Regions from separate parts of the Halobacillus sp. AWM4_238 genome, predicted to be linked through region 1. Evidence: a T-box and tRNA genes for the amino acid it is inferred to sense, from the RefSeq annotation. Region 1 holds a T-box; the other holds one or more tRNA genes.
The links. A T-box is a leader RNA that pairs with one kind of tRNA and senses whether it is charged. The one in region 1 lies ahead of pheS (phenylalanine--tRNA ligase subunit alpha), so its partner is inferred to be a tRNA-Phe.
Positions count from the first base shown of each region.

Region 2: it has a tRNA-Phe gene. The T-box ahead of pheS (phenylalanine--tRNA ligase subunit alpha) is inferred to sense a tRNA for this amino acid. The anticodon was not compared.

Region 1 is NZ_JBSWSY010000002.1:1,826,678-1,831,176, reverse strand. It holds gene ACXACN_RS09480 (M42 family metallopeptidase) at 63-1,148, shown strand; gene sspI (small acid-soluble spore protein SspI) at 1,194-1,409, opposite strand; gene ACXACN_RS09470 (TrmH family RNA methyltransferase) at 1,525-2,259, shown strand; T-box leader at 2,317-2,534, shown strand; gene pheS (phenylalanine--tRNA ligase subunit alpha) at 2,638-3,672, shown strand; gene pheT (phenylalanine--tRNA ligase subunit beta) at 3,688-4,499, shown strand, end outside.
Region 2 is NZ_JBSWSY010000002.1:2,974,329-2,978,827, reverse strand. It holds gene ACXACN_RS14730 (adenylosuccinate synthase) at 68-1,357, shown strand; gene ACXACN_RS14725 (LOG family protein) at 1,475-2,014, shown strand; gene ACXACN_RS14720 (hypothetical protein) at 2,041-2,523, opposite strand; tRNA gene ACXACN_RS14715 (tRNA-Asp) at 2,648-2,724, shown strand; tRNA gene ACXACN_RS14710 (tRNA-Phe) at 2,928-3,000, shown strand; gene ACXACN_RS14705 (M23 family metallopeptidase) at 3,377-4,499, shown strand, end outside.

The DNA.
Region 1 (4,499 bases):
TGTGAAATCGCTTCAAAAGGTTTATAATATCCATTGGATAGGAAAAGGAGGAAAGGTTACATATGGCTAAAAAAGACGAAACACTACAAATGTTGAAAGATTTGACTGATGCTAAAGGAGTACCAGGGAATGAGCGAGAAGCTCGTGATGTGATGAAGCAATACATCGCTCCATTCGCCGACGAAGTGTTTACAGATAACTTAGGCAGCTTGATCGCTAAAAAGGTAGGGAATAAAAAAGGCCCGAGTGTCATGGTGGCTGGTCACCTGGATGAGGTCGGTTTCATGGTTACCCGCATTGATGATCAAGGGTATATATACTTCCAAACGGTTGGCGGCTGGTGGAGTCAGGTCATGCTTGCCCAGCGTGTGACAATCATGACACGTAATGGTGATTTGACAGGTGTGATTGGATCCAAACCCCCACACATCCTGCCTCCAGAGCAACGTAAAAAAGCCGTAGATATTAAAGATATGTTCATTGACATTGGTGCTTCAAGCAAAGAAGAAGCGATGGAATTTGGTGTGAAACCTGGAGACTCCGTTGTTCCATATTTTGAATTTACCCAAATGAAAAATGAGAAGATGCTTCTAGCAAAAGCTTGGGATAACCGTATTGGTTGTGCGATCGCCATTGAAGTACTTAAACAGTTGAAAGGTGAAAAACACCCGAATATCGTGTATGGTGTTGGCACCGTTCAAGAAGAAGTAGGTCTGCGCGGGGCTCGAACGTCTGCGAACGTCATCAATCCTGACATCGCATTTGGTGTGGATGTTGGTATTGCCGGAGATACACCTGGCGTGTCAGACAAAGATGCTTCAAGCAAGATGGGTGAAGGTCCTCAGATCATTCTCTATGATGCATCCATGATCTCGCATAAAGGCCTTCGTGATTTTGTTACAGACACGGCGGATGCCAATGAGATTCCATATCAATTTGATTCACTTGCAGGCGGAGGCACGGACTCTGGTGCGATTCACTTGAGTCATGATGGTGTTCCTGCTTTGTCTATTACAATTGCAACACGTTATATTCACTCTCATGCAGCGATGCTTCATCGCGATGATTTTGAAAATGCGGTTCGCTTGATTGTTGAAGTAATTAAGGGACTTGATGCAGATAAAGTGCAGGAAATAACTTTTAATTAAATCACGACGACGTAAAAAGCCAACCTGTTTCAGGTTGGCTTTTTATTATTGGTTCTGCTTTAATCCCTGTTCTAATGTATCCAGGATTTCCTGCTTTTCTTGTTCATTCGATTCTTTCCATAACATTTCAAAAAAGACACCAAGACCAGGAAGCATTTTTTCTTCCCCTTTTTGCAAGGCATCATCAATGGTAGCTTCTAATTGTTCGGCATTATGGCCACTGACGTTAGAAAGAATCGCTGCTCTTAAATTTAAGTTCATCGGTCATTCAACCTCCTTTTCTGCATAACTTCATGAATATTCTTCTTTAGTTTGACCAACCATAGTTCTGCTATGTATGATGAATGAGAAATAAACATGCAAATGAGGGACTACTATGCTGACTTCCTTACAGAATACAAAGGTGAAGGAATGGAAAAAACTACATAAACGCAAATATAGAAATCAGACAGGAACTTTTATTGTAGAAGGGTTTCATCTTGTGGAAGAGGTGTTAAAAAGCGATTGGGAGATAGTTGAAATGATTGTTCGGGAAGGAACGGATTTTTCAATCCCAGAAGATATGACCACTGTAACGGTCAATGATTCTGTATTTCGGGCCATTGCAGAAACTGAAACACCTCAAGGCATTGCAGCGGTCGTAAAGCAGAAGGAGCCAAGGGTAAATCAATCGGCATTGACATTAATGCTTGACTCCGTTCAGGACCCTGGGAATGTAGGTACACTCATTCGCACCGCCGATGCGGCAGGGTTTGACCAGGTGATTTTAGGTTCAGGAACAGTAGATGCCTACAATGATAAAGTCATACGAGCTACACAAGGGTCGATTTTCCACATCCCTGTCGTCGCAGGAGAGCTAAATGACTTCATAGGACCTATGAAAGAAGAGGGGATCCAGATTTGGGCTTCTGCTCTTAAGGATGCTGTTCCTTTTCAAGAACTTAAAGCTCCTTCTAAAGCAGCACTCATCGTAGGGAATGAAGGACAGGGAATTCAGGAAAAACTTCTAGATGAAGCAGACCAATGTGTATATATTCCGATTTATGGACAGGCGGAATCCCTGAATGTGGGAATAGCAGGTGCTGTTCTTATGTATCATTTAAAGGGATGAGGTTGCATCCATAGGCTTCTTTGACTATAATATATTCAGTTGATTAAAATTAAACAATGAAAAGCTTAGAAAGAGCAAAGTAGATAAATGTAGATCGTTATAGGGAGGAAGCACCTTGGACTGGAAGTGTTTCTAACGTGGCATGTATCGAAATTTCACTCTGGAGCTGGCCTGTGGCCCGGATTTTGTCCGTTATTCTCATCAAAGTGGGCACATGTACATGTGTGTCAACAAGGGTGGTACCGCGAAACGATTATACAAGTCTCGTCCCTTTCCAGGGATGAGGCTTTTTTTATTTTCTTTTCATGTTGATGCCTTAGTAAAGGTCCTACACATGAATGGGAAATGAGTCGAAACGATTTTAAAGGAGGAAAAAGCATGAAGGAACGTTTAGAAGAGCTGCAACAGGAGGCCCTGACAAAAGTTGATCAGGCAGATTCTGTTCAAGGCTTGAAGGATGTAAGAGTCGAATACTTAGGAAAAAAGGGTCCGATTACAGAAGTTCTTAGAGGAATGGGGAAATTGTCCAAAGAAGAACGTCCAGTCATTGGGCAGTTGGCTAATGATGTTCGTGAAACGATCGCTCAAGCCATTGAGACGAAGCAAACGTCGCTTGAGGACGCTGCATTAGAAAAACAATTGGAAGAAGAGAGCATTGATGTCACTCTTCCTGCCCGTCCTGTAAAAATTGGAGGTCCTCACTTGTTGACGAGTATCGTAGAAGAAATTGAAGATCTCTTCATCGGTATGGGCTTTGAAATCAAAGAAGGACCTGAAGTGGAGACGGATTATTACAACTTTGAAGCACTGAATTTGCCGAAAGGGCACCCGGCAAGGGATATGCAGGATTCTTTCTATGTCACTGAAGAACTCTTGATGCGTACCCATACATCGCCTGTTCAAGCCCGTACAATGGGAGCAAAAGATGGAAGCGAACCAGTGAAAATGATTTGCCCTGGTAAAGTGTATCGCCGTGACACGGATGATGCGACTCACTCTCACCAGTTCACTCAAATTGAAGGGTTGTTAGTCGATAAGAATGTGCGAATGAGTGATTTGAAAGGCGTTTTGAATGCATTCGCGAAACAAATGTTCGGAGCTGATCGTGAAATACGTCTGCGTCCAAGCTTTTTCCCTTTCACTGAACCATCCGTTGAAATGGACATTTCCTGTAAAGTATGTGGAGGAAAAGGATGCTCCGTATGTAAAGGAACCGGATGGATCGAAATTCTTGGAGGTGGAATGGTCCACCCGAACGTCCTTGAGATGGCAGGCTATGATCCAAAAGAATATTCCGGATTCGCATTCGGTATGGGACCAGAGAGAATCGCCATGCTGAAATATGGAGTGGATGATATTCGTCACTTCTATACCAATGATATCCGATTCTTAGAACAGTATCACAAGGCTTAAAGGAGGAATGAAATCATGCTCGTATCATTAAATTGGTTGCAAGAATATATCGATGTCAGTCGTTATACCCCGGAGGAACTGGCAGAAATCATTACGAAGACAGGGATTGAAGTGGAAAGTGTAGAACCTGTAGCGGAAGAGGTCACAGGCGTTGTTGTGGGGTATGTCCAATCGTGTGAACAGCACCCGAACGCAGATAAACTGAACCTTTGCCAAGTTAACGTCGGAGAAGAAACGCTTCAGATTGTATGTGGAGCACCGAACGTAGCTGAAGGTCAGAAAGTTCCTGTAGCTACACCCGGAGCAGTACTTCCAGGAAACTTCAAGATAAAAAAGACGAAGCTTCGTGGAGAGGTATCGAACGGTATGATCTGTTCCCTTCAAGAACTTGGTGTGGATGAAAAAGATGTACCGAAAGAATTCGCTGAGGGGATCTTTGTATTTCCTGAAGATGTGGAAATCGGAGCGAATGCGGTTTCCTTATTGAATCTCGATGATTTAATCATCGAGCTTGGATTAACACCAAACCGTTCAGATGCACTAAGCATGGCTGGCGTAGCTTATGAAGTAGCAGCAGCTATTGATGGCACGTATGAATTGGCAGAAGAAAATGTCCAAACTTCTGATGAAAAAACATCAGATCATATCTCCGTCGTCGTGGAAGATTCAGAGGCCAATCCTTACTACGGGGCATTCATTATTAAAGATATTCAAGTGGGACCATCTCCACTATGGATGCGCAACCGCCTGACAGCAGCAGGCATCCGTCCAATCAACAATGTCGTGGACATTACCAACTATGTACTTATGGAGTATGGCCAACCACT
Region 2 (4,499 bases), 1.1 Mb from region 1:
TACTAGGTGTAAATTGGTAAACTGACGATGGATTAGATATTTAACAAATTTTTGGCGGAGGTGCCTTATGTCTTCTGTAGTTGTAGTCGGAACCCAGTGGGGGGACGAAGGAAAAGGCAAGATTACTGATTTTCTATCACAAAATGCTGAAGTTGTCGCTCGTTATCAGGGCGGGAACAATGCAGGACATACGATTAAATTCGATGGAGTAACCTATAAACTTCACTTGATTCCTTCAGGGATCTTTTTTGATAATAAAACATGTGTGCTTGGAAACGGAATGGTGATTGATCCGAAAGCGCTGCTTGAAGAATTGAAATACTTACATGATAAAGGGGTATCCACTGACAACCTGAGGATCAGCAACCGTGCTCATGTTATTCTTCCATATCACTTGAAATTAGATGCGCTGCAAGAAGAAGAAAAGGGCGCGAATAAGATCGGAACAACCAAAAAAGGAATCGGTCCTGCTTATATGGATAAAGCCGCTCGTACAGGCATCCGTATTGCTGATTTGCTTGATAAGGAAAGCTTCCGCGAAAAGCTCGAGCAGAACCTTGCTGAGAAGAACCGTCTTTTTGAAAAAGTGTATGAAACAGAACCGTTCGCGGTGGAAGATATTCTTGATGAATACTATGACTATGGCCAACAGATCGCTTCCTACGTGTGCGATACATCTGTCGTTTTGAACGATGGGTTGGATGAAGGTCGTCGTGTTCTTTTTGAAGGTGCCCAGGGTGTAATGCTCGATATCGATCAGGGGACGTATCCTTTCGTTACTTCTTCTAACCCGATTGCGGGTGGAGTAACGATTGGTTCTGGTGTGGGACCATCGAAAATCAAACACGTCGTCGGTGTTTCAAAGGCTTACACGACCCGTGTTGGAGATGGACCTTTCCCGACAGAGCTTGAGAATGAAGTCGGAGATCAAATCCGTGAAGTAGGCCGCGAATATGGAACAACAACAGGACGTCCAAGGCGTGTGGGTTGGTTTGATAGTGTCGTGGTCCGTCACGCCCGCCGTGTAAGTGGGATTACTGATCTTTCATTGAACTCTATTGATGTACTGACAGGCATCAAAACATTGAAAATCTGTACGGCTTACAAGTACAAAGGGGAAATCATTGAAGAGTTCCCGGCAAGCTTGAAAGTTCTTGCAGAATGTGAGCCTGTTTATGAGGAAATGCCAGGCTGGACGGAAGACATTACAGATGCTAAAACACTGAACGATCTTCCTGAGAACGCTCGTCATTATATTGAGCGTGTATCCCAACTGACAGGCATTCCGTTGTCTATTTTCTCTGTTGGTCCTGACCGTGCACAAACGAATGTTGTCCGTAGCGTTTATAGTGAATAAACTGAAAGTCTGGCTTACTCAGCCAGGCTTTTTTTCATAAATATTCAGGTGGATATAGGTCGTAATCGGAAGTTAGGGTAAACTTTACATAAAAGAACAAGAAAAGGAGTGTTTCACGTGAAACGCATTTGTGTTTTTGCTGGGTCGGCAACGGGAAATGACCCGGTTTACATAGAAAAAACGAAAGCATTAGGGAAAGGGTTGGCAGAAAAGAATATTGAGCTGGTATACGGCGGTGCTAAAAGCGGTTTGATGGGGGTGTTGGCTGACCAGGTATTAGACAATGGGGGAAAAGTGACGGGTATTATGCCGAGCCACCTTTTTGAAAAAGAAATCGTACACCCGAACCTAACTGCAATGATTGAGGTTGACTCGATGCATGAAAGAAAAGCAAAGATGAGCGAGCTTGCAGATGGTTTCATTGCCCTCCCTGGAGGCTTCGGTACATTTGAAGAGCTTTTTGAAACGGTCAGCTGGGCTCAAATCGGTCTTCATACGAAACCACTCGCCCTATTCAACATCGCGGAATACTATACCCCGCTCGTTCAGCTCATTGAACATGCCATAAAAGCAGGGTTTGTACCTAGAGATAACCGTAACCTTTTCATAGATGCCAAAGACCCTGCAACTTTATTGAGGGAAATGCAGCAGAAATAAAAGACGCGCCTCTCGAGGCGCGTCTTTTATACTTGGATCGTTTTAAAGAAAATGAGTCCAAAATAACGATATGTCAATTTAATACTATCAATCGAGGATTCTTCAGTGATGCTTAATCCGTAGATCGTCGTTGGTGAGGCATCGTGTGACGCAGCCATAGCTTTAGTGGCAAGCGGCGAAGTTTCCGGGGCGAGTGGAATGGTTTCATAATCATTGAACGCATACGCATCTTCAACAAGCGCATATGTATCGGTGATCATGAACCCTTTTTCAGTATCACTGATTTGCATCTTAATGTTCTTGGGACGTTGGTTGTTATTGATCGACACATCTGTAATTTGGATGTTTCCAAGCATACTTTTATTTCCTAATGCGACGATAACGGTTTGCTTATCTTCTGTTGTACCGATGGACCCATGGGTGAGCGGTGGGTTTAGTTTTAAAAATCCAATAAAAGAGACAAAGAATAGGATAAGAACGAAAATCGTGTAGCGAAAAACCTTTTTCAAATAACCCCTCCTTTCTTTTTAATGGACAACATTCAAGTAAAAATCTATATTTCTAGTAAAATGACTATTGCTTACGTTTATCCTGTGTGGTAAGATAGTTATCGTTGCGGTAAACAAGCTATGTGGTCCGGTAGTTCAGTTGGTTAGAATGCCTGCCTGTCACGCAGGAGGTCGCGGGTTCGAGTCCCGTCCGGACCGCCACTTACATTATACCATTTGAGGTAGTCGAATACACACGTAACGTGCTGTGCTCATTAGGTTAAAAAGTCGAATGGGCTAATAAATATAATACCTTACATGGGCTCGTTAGCTTAGTCGGTAGATAAGCCGTAAACTCCAGCGAATTACTTTCTTTGGAGGATTTGCGAGGAGCAAAAGCAACATTTGAACTTAATACTGTATATGGCTCGGTAGCTCAGTCGGTAGAGCAACGGACTGAAAATCCGTGTGTCGGCGGTTCGATTCCGTCCCGAGCCACTCTCAATAAAGCTTGCGGAAAATCTCCGTAAGCTTTTTTTGTATTCTTTTATGAAAATGTACGGAGTTTTTATTCAACTTATTCAATGATAGGGTATGTCCATTGAAACCAGGGGTACTAGGTACAGGCTTCTTTCCCCAACTCTTTTGGGTCACACACACGTCTAAAAACAAAGTTTTCAAGATTAGGAAGATTATATGTAATAAATGTTTATTATAATAAACAATTCAGTATGAAAATATGACTATTCCTTCGTAATTTTGGTAAGAATATTATATCTTTTTTACATATGAGAATATCTATTTCTTATAATTCTTCTCTATGATAGATTAACTTAGGGAAAGTTTAGACAGGTGCATCAGGAGGAGCAATATCATGTGGAAGAAACTAGCTGTCATAGCAATTTCCGTCGTAAGTGTAGGTGTAGGAACGGCCTATGCCGAAAGTTCACTGCCGTCGGTTTATCACGTTTATATAGATGATCAACATGTAGGAATGATAGAAAATCAAGCAGAAATAAAATCGGAATTACGAGAACGTTTGGAGAAGGTTGAAGAAACTCATGAAGATTTGAGCCTCTCTTATATGGAAGACGTCACGTTCAAGGAGCAGAAAGTTTTGTCTGTTAAAGATGAATCCTCGGAAGTCATGGATTCTCTACAGGACGAATTAACCTTTGCTACGGATATTGTACGTCTTTACATCAACGGAGAACCGATCGCTCACCTTCCAAACGAAGTTGCAGCAGAAGAAGTCATATCATCTGTGAAAAAAGAATATGTCGGGGAAGATGATCTCCAGAGATTAGAAAAAGGATCTTCTGAGCTGCCGGATGTGGAAGAAACGAAGGTGATGGATGTCGGTTTATCGGCTCCCGTCACTATGGAAAAAGATCAGGTCGAACTATCACAGGTCCATACAGTGGACGAAGCTGTGTCCAGGATTAAAGAAGGCCAACCTTATCCAAGCGATCCTTCTCAAAACGCATCCTTTATAGGGATGATGGCAAAATCAAAGAAGCCACTTGTAGATGTGGTAGTCATTGAGAAAGAGCGTAAGGAAGAAAAGATTCCTCATAAAGTAGAAATAAAGATGACAGATGAACTGTATAAAGGTGAATCTGAAGTGAAGCAGTCAGGGGAAAATGGAAAAAGGGAGCTATTGGTCCAACGAACGTACAGGAATGGTGAAGAAATCAAAGAAGAGACGATTGAAAAAAATGTCGTGAAAGAACCGATAAAGAAGATTGTCCTTCAAGGAACAAAGAGAGTTCCTTCTAGAGGTACCGGTGATTTTATTTGGCCGGCTGTCGGCGGTGTCATTACGAGTAAGCAGGGAGAACGCTGGGGACGTTACCATAAAGGCATCGACATTGCTGGTGTTTCCGATAAAACGATTAAAGCCGCTGATAATGGAAAAGTGGTCGAAGTCGGATACCGGAATAGTTTTGGGAATAAGGTCGTTATTGATCACGGAAATGGATATGAGACAATCTACG